Regions from separate parts of the Streptomyces sp. NBC_01077 genome, predicted to be linked through region 2. Evidence: riboswitches for the same ligand, from Rfam matches in the RefSeq annotation. Region 2 holds a riboswitch; each other region holds the start of a gene.
The links. Region 2 has a riboswitch for thiamine pyrophosphate ahead of thiO (glycine oxidase ThiO). Riboswitches for the same ligand answer to the same signal wherever they lie in the genome.
Positions count from the first base shown of each region.

Region 1: linked by a shared signal. The riboswitch ahead of OG462_RS31030 (thiamine ABC transporter substrate binding subunit) and the one ahead of thiO (glycine oxidase ThiO) in region 2 are both predicted to bind thiamine pyrophosphate.
Region 3: linked by a shared signal. The riboswitch ahead of thiC (phosphomethylpyrimidine synthase ThiC) and the one ahead of thiO (glycine oxidase ThiO) in region 2 are both predicted to bind thiamine pyrophosphate.

Region 1 is NZ_CP108669.1:6,816,617-6,824,444, forward strand. It holds gene tsf (translation elongation factor Ts) at 61-897, shown strand; gene pyrH (UMP kinase) at 1,061-1,825, shown strand; gene frr (ribosome recycling factor) at 1,920-2,477, shown strand; gene OG462_RS31020 (phosphatidate cytidylyltransferase) at 2,477-3,580, shown strand; gene rlmN (23S rRNA (adenine(2503)-C(2))-methyltransferase RlmN) at 3,673-4,779, shown strand; TPP riboswitch at 4,809-4,919, shown strand; gene OG462_RS31030 (thiamine ABC transporter substrate binding subunit) at 5,002-6,096, shown strand; gene OG462_RS31035 (ABC transporter permease) at 6,135-7,748, shown strand; gene OG462_RS31040 (ABC transporter ATP-binding protein) at 7,748-7,828, shown strand, end outside.
Region 2 is NZ_CP108669.1:3,068,293-3,076,120, forward strand. It holds gene OG462_RS13665 (hypothetical protein) at 1-76, opposite strand, end outside; gene metF (methylenetetrahydrofolate reductase [NAD(P)H]) at 131-1,048, opposite strand; gene thiE (thiamine phosphate synthase) at 1,257-1,910, opposite strand; gene OG462_RS13680 (Rv2175c family DNA-binding protein) at 2,013-2,378, opposite strand; gene OG462_RS13685 (NAD(P)/FAD-dependent oxidoreductase) at 2,422-3,645, opposite strand; TPP riboswitch at 3,728-3,841, shown strand; gene thiO (glycine oxidase ThiO) at 3,839-5,083, shown strand; gene thiS (sulfur carrier protein ThiS) at 5,080-5,280, shown strand; gene OG462_RS13700 (thiazole synthase) at 5,286-6,080, shown strand; gene pknB (Stk1 family PASTA domain-containing Ser/Thr kinase) at 6,677-7,828, shown strand, end outside.
Region 3 is NZ_CP108669.1:5,039,426-5,047,253, reverse strand. It holds gene hisC (histidinol-phosphate transaminase) at 1-301, opposite strand, end outside; gene OG462_RS22695 (LacI family DNA-binding transcriptional regulator) at 870-1,976, shown strand; gene OG462_RS22690 (metallophosphoesterase) at 2,250-3,632, shown strand; gene OG462_RS22685 (hypothetical protein) at 3,793-4,455, shown strand; gene thiC (phosphomethylpyrimidine synthase ThiC) at 4,588-6,381, opposite strand; TPP riboswitch at 6,375-6,521, opposite strand; gene OG462_RS22675 (YibE/F family protein) at 6,593-7,828, shown strand, end outside.

The DNA of each region.
Region 1 (7,828 bases), 3.7 Mb from region 2:
CCCCCGCCGTCCACCCGTGGACCCGCCCGATCTTTCAGACTTCGAGAGAGAAACAGACTCATGGCGAACTACACCGCCGCTGACGTCAAGAAGCTCCGCGAGCTCACCGGCGCCGGCATGATGGACTGCAAGAAGGCCCTGGACGAGGCCGACGGCGACGTCGACAAGGCCGTAGAGGCCCTGCGCATCAAGGGCCAGAAGGGTGTCGCCAAGCGTGAGGGCCGCTCCGCCGAGAACGGCGCCGTGGTCTCCCTCATCGCGGACGACAACACCTCCGGCGTCCTCGTCGAGCTGAAGTGCGAGACGGACTTCGTCGCCAAGGGTGAGAAGTTCAGCGCCGTCGCCAACGCCCTCGCCGCGCACGTCGCCGCGACCGCCCCGGCCGACCTCGCCGCGCTGCTCGCCTCCGAGATCGAGGCCGGCAAGACCGTGCAGGCGTACGTCGACGAGGCCAACGCCAACCTCGGCGAGAAGATCGTCCTGGACCGCTTCGCGCAGTACACGGACGGCTTCGTCTACGCGTACATGCACCGCACGATGCCGGACCTCCCGCCGCAGATCGGTGTCCTCGTCGAGTTCGACAAGGCCGACGCCGACGTCGCCAAGGGCATCGCGCAGCACATCGCCGCCTTCGCGCCGAAGTACCTCACCCGTGAGGACGTTCCGGCCGAGGTCGTCGAGACCGAGCGTCGCGTCGCCGAGGAGACCACCCGCGCCGAGGGCAAGCCCGAGGCCGCGCTCCCGAAGATCGTCGAGGGTCGCGTGAACGGCTTCTTCAAGGACGCGACGCTGCTCGGTCAGCCGTACGCCCTTGACAACAAGAAGTCCGTCCAGCAGATCCTGGACGAGGCCGGTGTCACCCTGAAGCGCTTCACCCGCATCAAGGTCGGCATCTGAGTCCGTACGCGAACGCGACGGACACCGGACCCCGATAGGGTCTGAGGCAGTCGTCCGCGCACGCGCAGGACGACCGCAGATCTGACGAGGAGGCCATTGCCATACGGGAAACCGCGAGGACCCAAGGCAATGGCCTCCTTCGTATGTGCACGAGGAGATCTCCATGAACCAGGGCGCCGTACAGGGCGACGACAACAACGGCAACAAGGCCGGCCGCTACATGCTGAAGCTGTCCGGAGAAGCCTTCTCCGGCGGTACCGGCCTGGGCGTCGACCCCAATGTCGTGCACGCCATCGCGCGTGAGATCGCAGCCGTCGTCCGCGACGGCGCGGAGATCGCGGTGGTGATCGGCGGCGGCAACTTCTTCCGTGGCGCCGAGCTCCAGCAGCGCGGCATGGACCGGGCCCGCTCCGACTACATGGGCATGCTCGGCACCGTGATGAACTGCCTCGCCCTCCAGGACTTCCTGGAGAAGGAAGGCATCGACTCCCGCGTCCAGACCGCCATCACCATGGGCCAGGTCGCCGAGCCGTACATTCCGCTGCGCGCCGTGCGCCACCTGGAGAAGGGCCGTGTGGTCATCTTCGGTGCGGGCATGGGCATGCCGTACTTCTCCACGGACACCACCGCCGCCCAGCGTGCCCTGGAGATCGAGGCCGAGGCCCTGCTCATGGGCAAGAACGGCGTGGACGGCGTCTACGACTCCGACCCGAAGGCCAACCCCGACGCGGTCAAGTTCGACGCACTGGAGTACAGCGAGGTGCTCTCGCGTGACCTCAAGGTCGCCGACGCCACCGCCATCACCCTGTGCCGGGACAACAACCTCCCGATCCTCGTCTTCGAACTGCTCACCGAGGGCAATATCGCGCGCGCGGTGAAGGGTGAGAAGATCGGCACGCTCGTGAGCGACCAGGGCACCCGGGCCTGACCCGAACCGGGGAACCGCCCCGCAAGGGGATGGACAGAGCCCTGCCGGTCGTACACCGTGCAGGACACAACGCGACGACACGCAGGAGCATGTGGTGATCGAAGAGACCCTCCTCGAGGCCGAGGAGAAGATGGAGAAGGCCGTCGTGGTCGCCAAGGAGGACTTCGCCGCGATCCGCACCGGCCGTGCGCACCCGGCGATGTTCAACAAGATCGTGGCGGACTACTACGGTGCCATCACCCCCATCAACCAGCTGGCGTCCTTCTCCGTTCCGGAGCCTCGGATGGCCGTGGTGACCCCGTTCGACAAGAGCGCGCTGCGCAACATCGAGCAGGCGATCCGCGACTCGGACCTCGGCGTCAACCCGAGCAACGACGGCAACATCATCCGGGTGGTGTTCCCCGAGCTGACGGAGGAGCGCCGCCGGGAGTACATCAAGGTCGCCAAGAGCAAGGCCGAGGACTCGAAGATCTCGATCCGCTCGGTCCGCCGCAAGGCCAAGGAGACCATCGACAAGCTCGTCAAGGACGGCGAGGTCGGCGAGGACGAGGGTCGCCGCGCCGAGAAGGAGCTCGACGACACCACCGCGAAGTACGTCTCGCAGGTGGACGAGCTGCTCAAGCACAAGGAAGCCGAGCTGCTCGAGGTCTGATGAACGACTCTTCCTGGGGGGCCCCGGCCGGTTCCGGCCGTGGGGGACCCGACCAGGGGCCCGTCCCGGCGGGTCCCGCATACGATCGGCATCAGGCGGCGCAGACTCGGCCCATGCCCATCGTGCCCGACGTTCCCGCCGGCGGATTCCAGGACGGTCACGGCCGGGGGGCCGCTCACCAGAGCGGTCCCCTGTTCCGTGACGAGACGCCGCACGAGCACCCGCAGGAGCCCATGCCCAGCCCCACCCCGCCTCCGCCGCCCGCGCCGACGGCGCCACGGCAGAAGAAGAGCGCGGGGCGTGACCTGGGCGCGGCCATAGGGGTCGGTGTCGGTCTGGGCGCCGTCATCATCGCGTCGCTGTTCATCTGGAAGCCGGCGTTCGTCGGGGTGATCGCGGTCGCCGTGGTGGTCGGTCTCTGGGAGCTGACCTCCCGTCTCCAGGAGCGCAAGGCGATCAAGGCTCCGCTGGTCCCGCTCGCGGTCGGCGGTGCGGCGATGGTCGTCGCCGGATACGTCCGGGGTGCCGAGGGTGCCTGGGTGGCGATGGCGCTCACGGCGCTCGCGGTGCTGGTCTGGCGGATGACGGAGCCTCCCGAGGGCTATCTGAAGGACGTCACGGCGGGCGTGTTCGCCGCGTTCTACGTGCCGTTCCTCGCGACCTTCGTGGCGTTGCTGCTGACCGCCGACGACGGCCCGCAGCGGGTGCTGACCTTCCTGATCCTGACGGTGGTCAGCGACACCGGGGCGTACGCGGTCGGCTGGCGCTTCGGCAAGCACAAGCTGGCCCCGAGGATCAGCCCCGGCAAGACCCGCGAGGGTCTGGTCGGCGCGGTCACGTTCGCGATGGCGGCGGGCGCGCTGTGCATGGAGTTCATGATCGACGAAGGTGCCTGGTGGCAGGGCCTGATCCTCGGTCTGGCGGTGGCGGCGAGCGCGACGCTCGGTGACCTCGGCGAGTCGATGATCAAGCGTGACCTGGGCATCAAGGACATGGGCACGCTGCTGCCGGGCCACGGCGGCATCATGGACCGTCTGGACTCGCTGCTGCCGACGGCGCCGGTGGTGTGGTTGCTGCTCGCGCTGTTCGTCGGTACCACCTGACCTGCGGGTTCGTTGGTCCTTCTGTCGATGAGGGGCTCGTCGCCCAGAGGGCGGCGGGCCCTCCGTCGTATCTCTGCGACACTGGTAGCACCATGCCCAAGCCCGGAGAACTCACTTTCGTCGCCCCCCGCGGAGCCAAGAAGCCGCCGCGGCACCTGGCCGACCTCACGCCCGCCGAGCGGAAGGAGGCCGTCGCCGCGATCGGCGAGAAGCCCTTCCGCGCCAAGCAGCTGTCCACTCACTACTTCGCGCGGTACGCGCACGATCCCGCGGAGTGGACGGACATTCCGGCCGCCTCGCGGGAGAAGCTGGCCGGGGAGCTGCTGCCCGATCTGATGTCCGTGGTGCGGCACATCTCGTGCGACGACGACACCACCCGTAAGACCCTGTGGCGGCTGCACGACGGCACGCTGGTCGAGTCGGTGCTCATGCGTTACCCGGACCGGGTGACGATGTGCATCTCCTCGCAGGCGGGCTGCGGGATGAACTGCCCGTTCTGCGCGACGGGGCAGGCGGGGCTCGACCGGAACCTGTCGACCGCCGAGATCGTGCACCAGATCGTGGACGGCATGCGGTCGCTGCGGGACGGGGAGGTGCCCGGGGGACCGGCGCGGCTCTCCAACATCGTGTTCATGGGCATGGGGGAGCCGCTCGCGAACTACAAGCGGGTCGTCGGCTCGATCCGCCGGCTGACGGACCCCGAGCCGGACGGTCTGGGGCTGTCCCAGCGGGGGATCACCGTCTCCACCGTCGGGCTGGTGCCCGCGATGCTGCGGTTCGCCGACGAGGGCTTCAAGTGCCGGCTCGCGGTCTCGCTGCACGCCCCGGACGACGAGCTGCGGGACACCCTGGTGCCGGTGAACACGCGCTGGAAGGTGCGTGAGGTCCTCGACGCGGCCTGGGAGTACGCGGAGAAGTCCGGGCGCCGGATCTCCATCGAGTACGCGCTGATCCGGGACATCAACGACCAGGCGTGGCGGGGTGACCTGCTCGGCCGGCTGCTCAAGGGGCGCCGGGTGCACGTCAACCTGATCCCGCTGAACCCGACGCCGGGTTCGAAGTGGACGGCGTCGCGCCCCGAGGACGAGAAGGCCTTCGTCGAGGCCATCGCCCGCCACGGTGTGCCGGTGACCGTGCGCGACACCCGGGGTCAGGAGATCGACGGTGCCTGTGGACAGCTGGCCGCCGCCGAACGCTGACCTTGTATCCTGAGCTCGAACACATCTCCATATTCCGACAGGGGAGCGCCACAGCGCTGAGAGTGCGGTCACCGTAGGACCGCAGACCCTCTGAACCTTGCCCAGGTCATTCTGGGTAGGAAGTTCGGTCGTTAACTCAAGCTGTTGCGCCCTGCCCGCGTCCGGTTCGCCGGTCGTGGGCAGGGCCGCGTCTCTTCCTGGTCATGCCCAGGAGGAATCTCAGTGACCATCAAGAAGGCCGCTGCCGCCGCGCTCGTCGCGGCGCTCGGCGTCACCACCCTTGCCGCCTGCGGCACGGAGGACGTCCGGGACGCCGCCGGCAAGTCCGGCGGGCCCGTGCCGAAGACCGTGACCCTCGTGAGTCACGACTCGTTCAACGCCTCCAAGGCGGTGCTGGCCGAGTTCACGAAGCAGACCGGCTTCACCGTCAAGGTGCTGAAGAGCGGGGACGCGGGCGAGGCCGTCAACAAGGAGATCCTGACCAAGGGCTCCCCGCAGGGCGATGTCTTCTTCGGCGTCGACAACACGCTGCTGTCCCGCGCGCTCGACAACGGGATCTTCGTTCCGTACGAGGCGAAGGGCTTGGACCGGGTCCCGGAGGCGTACCGGCTCGACAAGGAGCACAGGGTCACGCCGATCGACTCCGGTGACATCTGCGTCAACTACGACAAGAAGTACTTCGCCGACAAGAAGCTGGCGCCGCCGGTGACCTTCGACGACCTGGCGAAGCCGGCGTACAAGGACCTGCTCGTCGTGGAGAACCCCGAGCGGTCCTCCCCGGGTCTCGGCTTCCTGCTCGGTACGGCTGCGAAGTACGGCGACGACGGCTGGCAGGCGTACTGGTCGAAGCTCAAGGCGAACGGTGTGAAGACCGTCGACAGCTGGGAGCTCGCCTACAACCAGGAGTTCTCCGGCTCGGCCGGCGGCAAGCAGGCCAAGGGCGACCGGCCGCTCGTCGTGTCGTACGCGTCCAGCCCGCCGGTCGAGGTGCTGTACGGCGAGCCGCAGCCGAAGGTGGCGCCCACCGGCGTGTCCACCGGCACCTGCTTCCGGCAGACGGAGTTCGCGGGTCTGCTGAACGGGGCGAAGAACCCCGAGGGCGGCAAGGCGCTGATCGACTTCCTGATCTCGAAGAAGTTCCAGGAGGACATGCCGCTCCAGATGTTCGTCAACCCGGTGGCGAAGGACGCGGCCCTGCCGGAGCTGTTCACGAAGCACGGTGTGGTCGTCGACAAGCCGGAGACCATGGCGCCCGAGAAGATCGCCGAGAAGCGTGACCCGTGGATCCAGCAGTGGTCGTCGCTCGTTCTGAAGTAGTCCCCGACCGCAGGGGAAGCGCGGCGCGGCTCGGCCTGATGGTCGTGCCCGTCGCCTTCTTCGCGCTCTTCTTCGCCTGGCCCGTCGTCTCGATCGTGGAACGCGGGCTGCGGGTCGACGGGGCGTGGCAGTTCGGACGGTTCGGCGAGACGCTGAGCCGGCCGGAGATTCTCGACGTCCTGTGGTTCACGCTCTGGCAGGCGCTTGCCTCCACGGGGCTGACTCTGTTGATCGCGCTGCCCGGCGCGTACGTCTTCGCGCGCTTCGACTTTCCCGGCAAGGGGCTGCTGCGGGCCGTCGTCACCGTGCCGTTCGTGATGCCGACCGTCATGGTCGGTACGGCCTTCCTGGCGCTTGTCGGGCGCGGCGGACTGCTCGACGGGCTGTGGGGCGTGCGGCTCGACAACACGGTCTGGGCGATCCTGATCGCCCATGTGTTCTTCAACTACGCCGTCGTCGTCCGGACCGTAGGCGGCCTGTGGGCGCAGCTCGACCCGCGCCAGGAGGAGGCCGCCCGGGTTCTCGGCGCGTCCCGCCTGACCGCGTGGCGGACCGTGACCCTGCCGGCGCTCGCCCCGTCCGTCGCCGCGGCCGCGCTGATGGTGTTCCTCTTCACGGCGAGCTCCTTCGCCGTCGTCCAGATCCTCGGCGGATCCACGTACTCCACTCTGGAGACGGAGATCTACCGGCAGACCGTTGTCCGCTTCGATCTGACGACGGCCGCCGTCCTCACGATGGTGCAGTTCGTCGCGGTCGGCGTCGTCCTCGCCGTGCACGCCCGGACCGTCCGCCGGCGGGAGACCGCGCTGAGGCTGGTCGCGCCCGAGGAGACCGCGCGCCGGCCGCGCGGTGCCGGGCAGTGGGCGCTGCTCGTCGGTGTCCTCGTCTCGGTGGCGCTGCTGATCGTGTTGCCGCTCGGGGTGCTCGTCGAGCGGTCCTTCGCCACCTCCCACGGATACGGGCTCGACTACTACCGTGCGCTGCAGACCCCGGATCCCTCCGGCACCTTCCTCGTGCCGCTGCTCGACACGATCGGGAACTCGCTCCGGTACGCCGTCGTCGCCACCCTGATCGCCCTCGTCATCGGCGGGCTCGCGGCGGCGGCGCTCACCCGGCGGGCGGGACGGCTGGTGCGGGGCTTCGACGCGCTGCTCATGCTGCCGCTCGGGGTGTCCGCCGTGACCGTCGGTTTCGGTTTCCTCATCACCCTCGACGAGCCGCCGTTCGATCTGAGGGCCAGTTGGATCCTCGTACCGCTCGCGCAGGCCCTGGTCGGTGTCCCCTTCGTCGTACGGACGATGCTGCCGGTGCTGCGGGCGGTGGACGAGCGGCTGCGGGAGGCGGCGGCCGTCCTCGGCGCCTCGCCGTGGCGGGCCTGGCGGGAGGTGGATCTGCCGCTGGTGCGGCGGGCGCTGCTCATCGCCGCCGGGTTCGCGTTCGCCGTCTCGCTCGGCGAGTTCGGCGCGACCGTCTTCATCGCCCGGCCCGACAGTCCGACGCTGCCGGTGGCCGTGGCGCGGCTCCTGGGCCGGCCCGGCGAGCTCAACTACGGCCAGGCGATGGCCCTCTCGACGATTCTCATGGTGGTGTGCGCGGTGTCCCTGCTGCTGCTCGAACGGCTCCGGACCGAACGCACCTCGGGGGAGTTCTGATGCTGAGACTCGACGGGGCGACCGTACGGTTCGGGGAGCGGGCCGTGCTCGACGGCGTGGACCTGGCGGTCGACGACCAC
Region 2 (7,828 bases):
TGTACTGCAGGAGCACCTCCCCCAGCAGCCACAGCGCGACCACGCCGAACGCGATGTAGAGGACCGTCCACCCCATGCCCCGCCGCCCCTCTCCACGGTCACCGCCGCGGGTCGGGGCGGGTACGACCGGTTACGACTGCTGGTGCAGTCCGAGATTCTCGTAGATCTCGAGCGTCGCGGTGGAGCTGTTCAGCGTGATGAAGTGCAGTCCGGGGACACCCTCGGAGAGCAGCCGCGCGCAGAACTCCGTCGCGAACTCGATACCGATGGAGCGTACAGCGGCGGCATCGTCCTTGACGGCGAGGATGCGCTCTTTCACATCCGCGGGGAACAGCGCGTTGCTCAGCTGGGGCAGTCGGCCGAGGGTCTTCACGTTCACGACGGGCATGACTTCGGGGATGATCGGGGTCTCGCAGCCGGCCTTGGCGACGCTGTCCCGCAGCCGCAGATAGTTCTCCGGGTCGAAGAACATCTGGGTGATCGCGTAGTCGGCACCCGCGCGGCACTTGTCCACGAAGTGCCGGATGTCCTTGTCCCAGTCGGTGGAGCGGGGGTGCATCTCGGGGAAGGCGGCGACGCCCACGCAGAAGTCGCCCGATTCCTTGATCAGCCGTACGAGGTCGGCGGCGTACCGGACGCCCTCGGGGTGCTCGACCCACTCGCCCAGCGGGTCACCCGGCGGGTCTCCGCGGACGGCGAGCATGTTGCGGATACCGGCGTCGGCGTACTGGCCGAGAATGTTCCGCAGCTCGGCGACCGAGTGGTCGACGGCGGTGAGGTGCGCGACCGGGGTCAGCGTGGTGTCGGAGGCGATCTTCTGGGTGGCCTTGACGGTGCCGCCGCGGGTGGAGCCGCCGGCGCCGTAGGTCACGGAGACGAAGCTGGGGCCGACCGCCTCGACCCGGCGCATGGCGTTCCAGAGGACCTGCTCGCCCTTCTCGGTCCGGGGCGCGAAGAACTCGAAGGAGTACGACGTGCCGCCGGAGGCGAGGATCTCGCGGACCGTGCGGGCGCGGTCCGAGCGGATGGAAGCGGTACCAAGGGCCATACGGGCAGGTTAGACGGGCCGCGGGGACGGGTGTAAACGGTGTCCGATTGATGGACACCTTTTCGGACAGGTGGCCGGGCGGTTCTTCGGAGGAACCGCCGGACGGATCGCCGGACGGGCCGCCGGACACCTCACCGGTCCCGCCGGAGCGGCCGGAAGGTCCCGGCGGATCCCGCCGGACACCCCACAGGCCCTGCCCGGGCAGGGCCTACTCCCCCGCGCGCTCGCGGACCCGCTTGGCGAGGGCGGCCGTCGCGGCGGCCGGGTCGTCGGCCTCGGTGATCGCCCGGACGACGACGATCCGGCGCGCTCCGGCGTCCAGAACCTCGTCCAGATTCGTCTCGTCGATGCCGCCGATGGCGAACCAGGGGCGGTCCTGGGCCAGGCCCGCCGCGTACCGCACGAGGCCGAGGCCCGGCGCGTACCGTCCGGGCTTGGTGGGGGTGGGCCAGCAGGGCCCGGTGCAGAAGTAGTCCACGCCCGGTTCGACGGCGGCCGCGGCCGCCTCGGTCTCGGCGTGGCAGGAGCGGCCGATCAGGACCTCGTCGCCGAGGATCGCCCGGGCGGCGGGCACGGGCAGGTCGCCCTGGCCCAGGTGCAGCACGCCGGAGCCGATGGCGTGGGCGACGTCGGCCCGGTCGTTCACGGCGAGGAGCTTGCCGTGCCGACGGGCGGCGTCGGCGAAGACGGCGAGGTGCTCCAGCTCCTCACCCGCCTCCATGCCCTTGTCGCGGAGCTGCACGATGTCCACGCCGGAGGAGAGCACGGCGTCGAGGAAGGCGGGCAGGTCGCCCTGGCGCTTCCGGGCGTCGGTGCACAGGTAGAGCCGGGCGTCGGCGAGCCGCTCACGAGGCGTGGGCATGGGTGGGTTCCCCCCGTCGGTGTCACGGGGGCCACGGCGGCCGGCCCGTGGGGCCGGTCGCGCCGTGACACCCGCTCGTGGTGTCTTCGGTGTGTGCGGGCGTCAGATGGCGAGCGCCTGGGCGCGGCGCTTCACCTCCGTGCCGCGGTTCTCGTTGAGTGCCTGCGCGGGCGTGCCCGGCAGGCTCTCGTCCGGAGTGAAGAGCCACTCCAGCATCTCTTCGTCGCTGAAGCCGTCGTCCCGCAGCACGGTCAGGAGCCCGACGAGGCCCTTGACGATCCTGTCGCCCTGGATGAAGGCGGCGGGAATCTGCAGGGCGTTGTTCTCTCCACGGCGCACGGCGATGAGCTGACCATCCTTGATCAGCTGCCGCACGCGCGTCACCTCGACATCGAGCATCTCCGCGATGTCGGGCACGTAGAGCCAGGCGGGGACGAGCGCATCGATCTTTACGTCAATCTCGGTCACAGGACAAGCCTGCCATCCCGGACTGACAGCCGGTAGTCGGGCCCTACCGGACTGCCGCCTTCAGAGGTACGGAGGGGTCCGCCGCGCGCGTGGGATCGACCGCGGTGGCCGTCTCGATGAGCTTGCGGCCCTGGGCCAGGTCACGGGGGCGGCCGACGGCGAGGACGGCCACCGGCACCCCGGCGCGCAGCCACAGCACGGACCAGGCCTCCTCCGCCGGGTCGCCGCGCCAGAGCAGTGTGTCCGCGCCCGCGTGGTGACCGGCGTACTGGACGAAGCGGCCGAACTGCTCGGACCAGAAGTACGGGACGGGGTCGTACGGCCCCGAGTCGGCCCCGGTGATCGTCGCGGCGACCGTGCGGGGGCCCTGGAGCGCGTTGTCCCAGTGGTGGACGAGGAGGCGCCGGCCGTAGCGGGCGGACGGGAAGGAGGCGCAGTCCCCGACCGCGTACACATCGGGCAGGTTGGTGCGCAGCCGCTCGTCGGCGGTGACTGCGCCGCTCGGGTCGAGGGCGATGCCCGAGCCGGCGAGCCAGCCGGTGGCGGGGAGGGCGCCGATGCCGACGACGACGGCGTCGGCGGGCAGCTCGCGGCCGTCGGCGAGGACGACCCTGCCCGGTGCGCCGGGCTCGACGGTGCGGACGCGCGCGTGGGTGAGGAGTTCGGCGCCGTTCTCCCCGTACCACTCGGCCATGGGGGCGGTGACTTCGGCGGGCAGGGCTCCGGCGAGGGGACGGTCGGCGGCCTCGACGACGGTGACCGCGCAGCCGGCCTCGCGCGCGGCGGTGGCGAATTCGGCGCCGATCCATCCGGCGCCGACGACCACGACGCTGTGGCGGCGCTCCAGGACGGGCCCGAGGCGTACCGCGTCGTCGAGGGTCCGCAGCAGATGGATCCCGGGGACGCCTTCGGTGCCGGGCAGGGTGACCGGCTGGGCGCCGGTCGCGACGACCAGGGTGTCGTACGCGACGGGCCCGGCCTCGGTGTCGATCTCGTGGTCGGCGGCGCGCAGCCCGGTGACGTCCAGGCCGAGGCGGAGCTCGACGCCGAGCTCCTCGAAGTCGACGTCGAAGGCGGAGTCCTCGGCCTTGCCGAGGAGGATGGCCTTGGAGAGCGGGGGCCGGTCGTAGGGCTGGTGGGGCTCGGCCCCGATGAGGGTCACCGGGCCGGTGAAGCCCTGTCCGCGCAGGGCGACGGCGGTCTGTACGCCCGCCATGCCGGCGCCGACGATCACGACGTGCTGCTGTGCCTGCTTCTGCTCGCTCACCCGACCACCTTACGCATCTGACGGACCGTCAGGAAGGGAGGGGTCTGTGGCCCCCCGGAGGCGGAAGCTAGTGTGTCGGGCGTAAAGCACTCGCGGGAGCCCGGACGCACCGGGCTGAGAGGGAGGCTGGGACGGCCTCCGACCGTACGAACCTGATCCGGGTCATGCCGGCGAAGGGAGGGGCTGGACGCCCATGCGTTCTTCCGATGTCCACGTGTCCGAAGTCGAAGTGTCCGAAATCGATGCACCCGACGGCCGTCCGTCCGATGTCCGTGGATCCGATGTCCGTGGATCCGATGTCCTCGTCGTCGGGGGCGGCATCATCGGACTGGTCACGGCCTGGCGGGCCGCGCGGCGCGGCCTGCGCACCGCAGTGATCGACCCGGCCCCCGGCGGCGGCGCCGCACGGGTCGCGGCCGGGATGCTCGCCGCCGTCACCGAACTCCACTACGGCGAGGAGACCCTGCTCGGGCTCAACCTCGCCTCCGCCGCCCGCTATCCCGCGTTCGTCGCGGAGCTCGAGGAATCCACCGGCCACGACGTCGGCTACCGCGCCTGCGGCACCCTCGCCGTCGCCCTCGACGCCGACGACCGGGCCCACCTGCGCGAACTGCACGCCCTGCAGACCCGCTGCGGACTCACCTCGGAGTGGCTCAGCGGCCGCGAATGCCGCCGCCTCGAACCGATGCTGGCCCCGGGCGTGCGCGGCGGGCTCCGGGTGGACGGCGACCACCAGGTCGACCCGCGCCGGCTCGCCACCGCGCTCCTCGTCGCCTGCGAACGGGCCGGGGTGGTCTTCCACCGCGCCCTCGCGCAGAGCCTGACGGTGGTACGGGACCGGGCGCGCGGAGTCGTGCTCGCCGGAGGCGAGGAACTGACGGCCGACCAGGTCGTCCTCGCCGCGGGCAGCCTCAGCGGGCGCCTCGCGGGCGTGCCCGACGAGGTGCTGCCGCCGGTGCGTCCGGTGAAGGGCCAGGTACTGCGCCTGCGGGTACCGGCCCCGTACGCCCCCTTCCTCTCCCGGACCGTCCGCGCCGTCGTCCGCGGCAGCCACGTCTACCTGGTGCCCCGCGAGAACGGCGAACTCGTCATCGGCGCCACCAGCGAGGAACTGGGCTGGGACACCACGGTGACGGCGGGCGGCGTGTACGAGCTGCTGCGCGACGCCCACGAGCTCGTCCCCGGGCTCACCGAGCTGCCGCTCACCGAGACCCTGGCGGGACTGCGCCCCGCGTCCCCCGACAACGCACCCCTGCTCGGCCCCACCGCCCTGCCCGGCCTGCACCTGGCCACCGGCCACTACCGCAACGGGGTCCTGCTCACCCCCGTCACCGGCGACGTCATGGCCGAAGTGCTCACCACGGGCTTCCTCCCCGACGAGGCCCGCCCCTTCACCCCCCGCCGTTTCTCTCCCGTACGTCAGGAGCAGCCCGCATGAACGTGTCCGTGAACGGAGAACCGCGCGTGCTCTCCGGCCCCCTCTCCCTCGACGCCCTCGTCGCCACCCTGACCACGGCCCACTCCGGAGTCGCCGCCGCCCTCAACGAGACGGTCGTGCCGCGCGGCGAGTGGGCGGCGACGCTGCTCGGCGAGGGCGACCGCGTGGAGGTCCTCACCGCGGTGCAGGGAGGCTGAGCGCGATGTCCGACGACGTGTTCGCCCTCGGGGGTACGGAGTTCTCCTCGCGCCTGATCATGGGCACCGGCGGGGCGCCCAGCCTCGACGTCCTGGAGCGCTCGCTCATCGCCAGCGGCACCGAACTGACCACCGTCGCCATGCGGCGGCTCGACCCGACCGTCCAGGGCTCGGTCCTCTCCGTCCTGGAGCGGCTCGGCATCCGGGTCCTGCCCAACACGGCGGGCTGCTTCACGGCCGGCGAGGCCGTCCTCACCGCCCGGCTGGCGCGGGAGGCGCTCGGCACGGACTGGATCAAGCTGGAGGTCGTCGCCGACGAGCGGACCCTGCTGCCGGACGGGGAGGAGCTCCTCGAAGCGGCGGAGACGCTGGTCGACGACGGCTTCACCGTCCTCCCCTACACCAACGACGACCCCGTCCTCGCGCGGAAGCTGGAGGACGTGGGCTGCGCGGCGATCATGCCGCTCGGCTCCCCGATCGGCTCGGGGCTCGGCATCCGCAACCCGCACAACTTCCAGCTGATCACGGAGCGGGCGGGGGTGCCGGTGATCCTCGACGCGGGCGCGGGAACGGCGTCCGACGTGGCGCTCGCGATGGAGCTGGGGTGCGCGGCGGTGATGCTCGCCTCGGCGGTGACGCGCGCGCAGGAGCCGGTCCTGATGGCCTCGGCGATGCGGCACGCGGTGGAGGCGGGCCGCCTCGCGCATCGGGCGGGCCGCATCCCCCGCCGCCACTTCGCGGAGGCGTCCTCCCCGACGGAGGGCCGCGCAACCTTGGACCCAGAACGCCCGGCGTTCTGAACACCCGGGGTCCGACCCCCCGAGTGGACCTACGCCCCACCCACCGTGGGCCTGCGCCCCACCCGCCGTGGCCGTCGCCCCCCGTCGTGGCCGTCGCCCGCCGTTGTGGGCATTCGTTCCGCTGGGGCGGAACGGGTGGGCACAACGGACGGCGCCCCTTGCCGGGCCCAGGCTTCCGCGCCCTGACCCGCACCACAGGTGCGCCGTGCCAGGTGGTGCGGGTCCAGGCACAAGGGGCGGAGGCGCCGCCGAGCGCGCCGTCCCGTGTGCCCACCCGTCCCGCCCCAGCGGGACGATTGCCCACACGGGCAGGGGAGCGGGCACGGCGAGCCAGGCCCAGCGAGGCGCGGGGTCGCACGGCCGAGGTCTCGGCCCGCGAGGCACGTGCCCCACACGGGCAGGGGAGCGGGCGCGGCGAGCCAGGCCCAGCGGGGGGCCGGGTCGCACGGCAGGGGGGCTCGGGCCCGTGAGGCGGGTGGCCCGCGCAGGGGCGGGGGCGGGCGGCGCCCCTGCGCGGGGGCAGGGCTCGTCACAGGTGCGTCGCAGTCGAGGCCACCCGGACGAGGCCCCATCGACCGGCTCGTAGACTCGACGCCGTGGACACGACCCTTCAGGACCCCCTCGTCGGGCGGCTGCTCGACGGCCGCTACCGCGTCGACGCGCGCATCGCCGTCGGCGGGATGGCCACGGTCTACCGGGCCGTGGACACCCGCCTCGACCGCGTCCTCGCGCTCAAGGTGATGCACCCCGCCCTCGCCACCGACGCCGCCTTCGTGGAGCGCTTCATCCGCGAGGCGAAGTCCGTCGCCCGGCTCTCGCATCCCAACGTCGTCGGCGTGTTCGACCAGGGCGCCGAGGGCGCGTACGTCTATCTGGCGATGGAGTACGTCGCCGGCTGCACCCTCCGTGACGTCCTGCGCGAGCGCGGCGCCCTCGCGCCCCGGGCCGCCCTCGACATCCTGGAGCCCGTGCTCGCCGCGCTCGGCGCCGCGCACCGGGCCGGGTTCGTGCACCGGGACATGAAGCCGGAGAACGTCCTGATAGGGGACGACGGCCGGGTCAAGGTCGCCGACTTCGGTCTCGTACGGGCCGTGGGCTCGGCGACGGCCACCACCGGCTCGGTCCTCGGGACCGTCTCGTACCTCGCGCCGGAGCAGATCGAGCACGGCACCGCCGACACCCGTGCCGATGTGTACGCCTGCGGTGTCGTGCTGTACGAGATGCTGACCGGCGGCAAGCCGCACTCGGGCGACACCCCCGCCCAGGTGCTCTACCAGCACCTCAGCACGGACGTGCCCGCTCCTTCCGTGACTGTTCCGGGCCTGGCCCTGGAGCTGGACGAGCTGGTCGCGGCGGCGACGGCCCGTAACCCCGAGGTCCGCCCGTACGACGCGGTCGCCCTGCTCGCCCTCCTCCGGGAGGCCCGCGCCACGCTCGGCGAGGAGCAGCTGGACGCCGTACCTCCGCAGGCGCGGTCCGAGGTCCGGGACACGACGGACGACCGGACCAGTGTGATCGCCCGGCCGGTACCGGCCGAGGGCGACGCCCAGCAGGTGCTGCACACGAACCGACTGCCGGCCCCGGAAGCTCCCGCGACCGCCCGTCGCCGGCCTCCGCGCGGCCCTCTTCTCCTGGTCCTGGGGGTCCTGCTGGCCCTCGGTCTGGGCGCCGGTGTCTGGTACATCAATTCCGGCCAGTTCACCCGGGTCCCCGCCGTGCTCGGCCAGACGGAGACCGAGGCGACGAAG
Region 3 (7,828 bases), 2.0 Mb from region 2:
CGCCGACCGAGCCGGTGCCGGTGGCCAGGTGCGAGACGGGCACGCCGAAACGGTCCGCCAGCTCCTCCGTCAGGCCCGTGCAGGCCATGTCCGGGTACCGGTTGAAGTTCGCGGCGGCGGCCAGCGTGCTCTCCATGACCCCCGGCAGCGGCGGATACGGGTTCTCGTTGGAGGACAGCTTGAAGGCCACGGGACCGCCCGAGGCCGCCGGCCTGCCCGGCTTGTAGGTGGGGACGCCGTCCAGCTCGGCGCGCAGCTTCGGGCCCGTGCTCGTCCCGCTGGTCCCGCTGGTCTCGCTCACAGTGTGGCCTCCTCGACCGTCCGTACCGCCAATACTCCTCACCTTAAGAGGATTCCCCTCCGCTGCGAATGGGCTGTGGACAACAGGAGGGACACGCTGTGGACACGACCGCCCGGAGCGAGCCCGGGGCGGTCCCGGGTGTGGGCCCGGGGCAGTCCCGGATACGACCCCGGAGCGGCTCCGGATACGACCCCGTAGCGGCCCCGGAGCGGCTCCGGGTGCGGCCCTGCGTGGGGTCCCGGACCGGCTCCGGGGCGCGGCCCCGCGTGGGGTCCCGGGTACGGCCCCGTCCCGGCCGCCGGAGCGGGGGGAGCGCGCGCCCGGGTGGCGCGCGCCGGTGGCGGGCGCCGTGGCGCGCATCCCCCGTAGAGGTGAGTTGAGACCTCTTCGAGACCTCGCCCCCACACCAGGCCTACGCCGTTCGACAACCCCTGATCCCACGGCAAAGGCCCTAACTACCTTGGATTCATTGCCTCTTGACGCCTTTCGGCCATGCAGAAACGTGCCTGTCAACGCCTGCATATGCGACCGGCCCAACCGCCCCTCATCGCCCTACTATCGGCTCGCCATGACAGCAGCAGGGAAGCACCAGGTGAGCCGGGCACAGACCCGGGGAAGCCGGCAGGGCCGGGCAGGCATCCGGGACGTGGCCGCCGCCGCCGGGGTCTCCATCACGACTGTCTCCGACGCGCTCAACGGCAAGGGCCGACTCCCCGACGCCACCCGCCGTCACGTGCGCGAGGTCGCCGATCGGCTGGGCTACCGCCCATCCGCGGCGGCCCGCACGCTCCGCACCGGGAAGTCGGGACTCATCGGCCTGACCGTGACCACGTACGGGGATGAACCTTTCACCTTCACCGAATTCGCGTACTTCGCGGAGATGGCCAGAGCAGCCACATCGGCGGCGCTCGCGCGGGGCTACGCCCTGGTCATCCTCCCCGCCACCTCCCGCCATGACGTCTGGTCGAACGTCGCCCTCGACGGCACCGTCGTCATCGACCCCTCCGACCACGACCCGGTCGTCACCGAACTGGTCCGCCAGGGCCTGCCCGTCGTCTCCGACGGACGCCCCGCCGGCACCCTTCCGGTCACCGCCTGGGTCGACAACGACCACGAAGCCGCCGTCCTCGATCTTCTCGACCACCTCGCCGACGCCGGCGCCCGCCGCATCGGTCTCCTCACCGGAACCACCACCGACACCTACACCCGCCTGTCCACCACCGCGTACCTCAACTGGTGCGAGCGGGTGGGCCAGGACCCCGTCTACGAGGCCTATCCGGCGCACGACCCGTGCGCGGGTGCCGTCGCGGCCGACCGGCTGCTCGCCCGACCGGACCGGCCCGACGCCGTGTACGGCCTCTTCGACCCCAACGGAACCGACCTCCTCGCGGCCGCGCGCCGCTACGGTCTGCGCGTCCCGGACGACCTGCTGCTGGTCTGCTGCAGCGAGTCGACCGTCTACGCCACCACCGAACCGCCCATCACGACGCTCTCGCTCAAGCCGCGCCGGATCGGCACGGCCGTCGTCCAGCTCCTCATCGACGCCATCGAAGGGATCGACACCGACGGCCCGGTCGAGCAGGTGATACCGACCGAACTCATCGTCCGCACCTCCTCGCAGCGCCGTTCACCGCGCACGACCGTCAGCCCGCCGCGCTCACCCACGAAGGACTGACACCCCGCCAACCGGCCCCACCGAATCCGCCGTCCCCGCCCCTGCCCGTGGGCCGGGACGGCGAAACCGGCCACCGAACCGGTCTCAACCCTGGACTCGACCGTCTCAATTCGGGCGAAACAACCGGTGAACCCGGAGTGGACCCGGATTCACCACCCCTGGTGCGTCACACAGGAGGACCCTCATTCCTATGATGGGCGCACGACATCGCGGACCACCCCGACCAGGCCGGTCCGCGATGTGCAGGGCATCGCGACGGTGGTGGAGGGGTCCATGACTCAGGGGGCCGGGCAGGAGCCCGTGGTGCGCACGGCGACATTGCGTGACTTCCGCGTACCGCCGTACGCCCGCGTGCCCGTACAGGGCCATGCCACCGAACCGACGTCCATGGAGCCTCTACCGGTGCCTCCACCGGCCCAGACCACTCCCATGCACCACGCGCCCTCGGCCTCCGTGCCTGCGGCGTCCGTGCCCGCTGCCGCCCCGGCCGTGCCCGCTGCCGCCCCGGCCGTGCCCTCGGCCGTAGCCACACCCGCCCCCGCCGTACCCGCGCACCCCCCCGTACCCGTCGTGCCCGCGCACGCGCCTGCGCCCGCCGCGCCGACCCTGCATCTGGGGCTTCGTACCGCGCCCGCGTACCCCGCCCCGACCGGCTCCTCCATCGTCTCCGTCGCCACCGGTCACCCCGGCAACGCCTTCCCGGAGGGCGCGATGCCCGAGGGCTACACCCCGACCGAGCGCGACCTCCCGGTCATCAACCGCGGCGACACCGTCCAGGTCCCGGTCACCCCCGAGCCCGGCTCCGCCGCCGAGCCCGCTCCCGCGAACGGCGAAGGCCCCGGCCCGCTCTACGTCGTCGGCGACGTCCACGGCTATCTCGACGAGCTCGTCGCCGCCCTCCGCGCCCAGGGCCTCATCGACCAGAACGGCAGCTGGGCCGCCGGCAACGCCCGCCTCTGGTTCCTCGGCGACTTCACCGACCGCGGCCCCGACGGCATCGGCGTCATCGACCTCGTCATGCGCCTCTCCGCCGAGGCCGCCGCCGCCGGCGGCTACTGCAAGGCCCTCATGGGCAACCACGAACTGCTGCTCATCGGCGCCAAACGCTTCGGCGACACCCCCGTGAACTCCGGCGCGGGCACCGCCACCTTCCAGGCCGCCTGGCTGCTCAACGGCGGCCAGAAGCACGACATGGACCGGCTCCAGGACGTCCACCTGCAGTGGATGTCCCGGCTCGACGCCGTGGTGCTGGAGGACGACCACCTTCTCCTGCACTCCGACACCACCGCGTACCTCGAATACGGCCAGACCATCGAGGACGTCAACGACACGGTCCACGAGATCCTCAACCGGAACGACGCCGACGAGGTCTGGGACGTCTTCCGGAAGTTCACCAAGCGCTTCGCGTTCCGCGACGAAGGCGGCCCGCAGGCCGTCCAGGAGCTGCTCTCCACCTACGGCGGCCACCGGATCGTCCACGGCCACAGCCCGATCCCGTACCTCCTCGGCCAGGTCGGCACGGAGGACAGCGAGGGCAATTCGGGCCCGATCGTCGACGGACCGCACGTGTACGCCGACGGGCTGGCGATCGCCATGGACGGCGGAGTGACCATGGCCGGAAAGCTACTGGTCGTCCAACTCCCCCTGAACAGCTGACGCATAACCCTGCGCATCCGGGGAAGTCGAATTCCGGAAACACCCTGTCAACGCGTGGCACGACCGCAATACCATCGGGTCCATCCGTAGCAGGCTCTCCTCCGTTTCCGCCCAACCGACCGTTTCCCACGGCTGATCCGGGCCTACGGAGCATCGGGGGATGCACATGAACGTGGCTCCGCACCTGCTGACCGAGGACCGCGCCGAGTACGAGCGGGTCCTCGACGACGCACTGAGCACCGCCCACGCACGTCCGGATCTCGCCGGAGCAGGAACCCGGCTCACGCTCGCACAGCTGCGCTCCCTGACCCTGAACGCGACAACTCTGGTCACCAGCGCCGCAGCGAGCGAGTACGACCACTTCGTGAAGGTCCGCGAACAGAACCGCGCGGCCCTGGGGACCCCGATACCGGCGGCGTCCTCGGACCGCCCGGGCCCCGGCCCCGGCGTCGTCGCGATCTTCACCGTCATGGTGCCCGTCCTCGCAGGCGCGGCCGCCGTCATATTCCTGCTGGTCGGCGCGGTCCTGCACGCCATCGCCCCCACCGTGGTGTTCGGGGCGACACTCCTCACCGCAGGCCTGGTCTTCGGCGCCGTCGCCGCCGCAGGACTGCTCGGCGCGGCCGCCGGGCTCCTCGTGACGGCCCTGCGCAACAGCCCCGCCGAGGTGAGCGCGGGCGGCCCGCCTCCGGGCGCACCGGACGACGAACTGTCCCGCGCCCGCGAGGCCTGGCGCCGCGCCCTCCTCGAACGCGGCATCCTCCCCTTCCTCCGCGACGTCCTCGCGGCCACGACCCCACCCAGCGGCCCGATGGACCCCTGACACACCACCGGCCCGCGACTCCCCCGGGGTCGCGGGCCGGTCCATGCGCCGGTGATGGTCAGTCCACGGAGCACAGGTGGGGTCGGTCCCCCGAGCGCCGGTGGGGGTCGGTCCCCCGAGCGCCGGCGGCGGTCAGTCCGCCAGCGGGAGGTACACGCGGTTGCCGGTCGCCGCGAACTCGGCGGACTTCGCGGCCATGCCCGCCTCGATCTCGTCCGCCTTCAGATCGCCGCCGTGCTCCCGACGGATGTCCTGCGAGATCTTCATCGAGCAGAACTTCGGACCGCACATCGAGCAGAAGTGCGCGGTCTTCGCGGGCTCCGCCGGCAGCGTCTCGTCGTGGAACTCACGCGCGGTGTCCGGGTCGAGCGCCAGGTTGAACTGGTCCTCCCAGCGGAACTCGAACCGCGCGTCCGAGAGCGCGTCGTCCCACTCCTGCGCGCCCGGGTGCCCCTTGGCGAGGTCCGCCGCGTGGGCCGCGATCTTGTACGTGATGACACCGGTCTTCACGTCGTCCCGGTTCGGCAGGCCCAGGTGCTCCTTGGGCGTGACGTAGCAGAGCATCGCGGTGCCCCACCAGGCGATCATGGCCGCACCGATGCCGGAGGTGATGTGGTCGTACGCGGGCGCGACGTCCGTGGTCAGCGGGCCGAGCGTGTAGAACGGCGCCTCCTCGCAGATCTCCTGCTGGAGGTCGATGTTCTCCTTGATCTTGTGCATCGGGACGTGGCCCGGGCCCTCGATCATCGTCTGCACGTTGTGGCGCTTGGCAATCGTGTTCAGCTCGCCGAGCGTGCGCAGCTCCGCGAACTGGGCCGCGTCGTTGGCGTCCGCGATCGAGCCGGGGCGCAGTCCGTCGCCGAGCGAGTACGTGACGTCGTACGTCGCGAGGATCTCGCAGAGCTCCTCGAAGTTCGTGTAGAGGAAGTTCTCCTTGTGGTGGGCGAGACACCAGGCGGCCATGATCGAGCCGCCGCGCGAGACGATGCCGGTCTTGCGGCGCGCGGTGAGCGGCACGTACGGCAGGAGTACGCCGGCGTGCACCGTCATGTAGTCCACGCCCTGCTCGGCCTGCTCGATGACCGTGTCCTTGTAGATCTCCCAGGTCAGGTCCTCGGCCCGGCCGTCGACCTTCTCCAGGGCCTGGTAGAGCGGCACGGTGCCGATCGGTACGGGGGAGTTGCGCAGGACCCACTCGCGGGTGGTGTGGATGTTGCGACCGGTGGACAGGTCCATGACCGTGTCGGCGCCCCACTTGGTCGCCCAGGTCATCTTCTCCACCTCCTCCTCGATGGAGGAGGTGACGGCGGAGTTGCCGATGTTGGCGTTGACCTTCACCAGGAACCGCTTGCCGATGATCATCGGCTCGATCTCCGGGTGGTTGACGTTGGCCGGGAGCACCGCGCGACCCGCCGCGATCTCCTCCCGTACGACCTCGGGGGAGACGTTCTCCCGGATCGCCACGTACTCCATCTCCGGGGTGATCTCCCCCCGGCGGGCGTACGCGAGCTGGGTCACGGCCTGGCCGTCGCGGCCACGGCGCGGCACGCGCGGGCGGCCGGGGAAGACGGCGTCGAGGTTCTTCAGCCCGCCGCCGCGCGGCGAGGTGTGCTTGATGCCGTCGTCCTCGGGGCGGGCCGGGCGGCCCGCGTACTCCTCGGTGTCGCCGCGCGCGATGATCCAGTTCTCGCGCAGCGGCGGAAGGCCCCGCCGCACGTCGGTGTCGACGGTGGGGTCGGTGTACGGGCCGGACGTGTCGTACAGCGTGACGTCCTTGCCGTTGGTGAGGTGCACCTGACGGACCGGCACCCGGAGGTCGGGGCGCGAGCCCTGGACGTACCCCTTGTGCCAGCCCGGCGTGCGGGCGCCGTCGGCAGAGGTGTCGTCCTGCTTGGAGGCAGGCGTGCGTGCATCCTGAATGGTCATGAGACCGATCTCCCTACGCCGGCATTACCCGGTAACAGGTTCGGCGGTCGGCGCAGCCTCCTCCCGTACGTACATCAGTACGCGCGTACGGTGATCAGCGCCCTCTCAGCCCGGTGCTCCGAGCTCCCGCGTGTGCAAAGGTGCCACCACGCTAGCGTCATCCCTGGCGTGCTGAACAGTGGGCCCCCGCCGTTCTTGCGATGATCGGTCGGTGACTTCCCCCCAACAGACTCCCGAGCCGCACGGCCACGACCACGGTCCCGGCCCTTCCCACGGGCACGGTCAGGGGCACGGCGCGTCCCACGAGAACGGCCGGGAGCACAGCTCCCACGGGCACGGCCACAGCCACAGCCACGGGCCCGCCGCCCCGGTGTCCCGGCATCTGCGCAAGGTCATCGCCGCGATCCTGATCCCCTTCGCCACGGCCGTCGCGGTCGGGCTCGTGGTCCTGTGGCCCGGTGGCACCCCGGCGCACGAGCGCACCGGAGTCGGCTTCGACCGGCAGACCGAGCAGGGCAAGGTCGTATCGGTCGAGCAGGTCGACTGCAAGGACGTGAACGCCGGGCAGGTCCCACCGACCGGGGACACCTCCACCCCGGAGGGGCGCGAGGCGGTCAACGCCCAGCAGGGAGACTGCGGGAAGGCGACGATCGAGGTCACCACCGGCCCGGAGAAGGGGCGCACGTTCACCGAGATCGTGCAGCCGGACGCACCGCGCCAACTGCACGAGGGGCAGGGTGTGGTGGTGGCGTACGCGCCCGACGCCCCGCGCGACCTGCAGTTCTCGGTGACGGACGTGAACCGGAAGGTCCCGATGGCGGTGCTCGCCGGGATCTTCGCCCTCGTGGTCGTGCTCGTCGGCCGCATGCGGGGCGTGATGGCGCTGATCGCGCTCGCCGCGAGCTTCCTGGTGCTGACGCTCTTCATCCTGCCGGCGATCCTGGAGGGATCGAATCCGCTGATCGTGGCGGTGGTCGGGTCGAGCGCGATCATGCTGATCGCGCTCTACATGTGCCACGGGCTCTCGGCCCGCACCTCGGTCGCGGTGCTCGGCACACTGATCTCGCTCATGCTGATCGGACTGCTCGGTTCGTTCTTCATCGAGTGGGCGTCGCTCAGCGGCAACACCGACGACAACACCGGCCTGATCCACGGCCTGTACCCGAGCATCGACATGTCCGGCCTCCTGCTGGCCGGGATCATCATCGGTTCCCTCGGCGTGCTCGACGACGTGACGGTCACCCAGACCTCGGCGGTCTGGGAGCTGCACCAGGCCGATCCGGGCATGGGTCCGCGCGCGCTGTACCGGGCCGCGATCCGGATCGGCCGGGACCACATCGCCTCGGTCGTGAACACGCTGGTGCTCGCCTACGCGGGTGCCGCCCTCCCGCTGCTGCTGCTCTTCACCATCGCGCAGAGCAGCATGGGGACGGTGGCCAACAGCGAG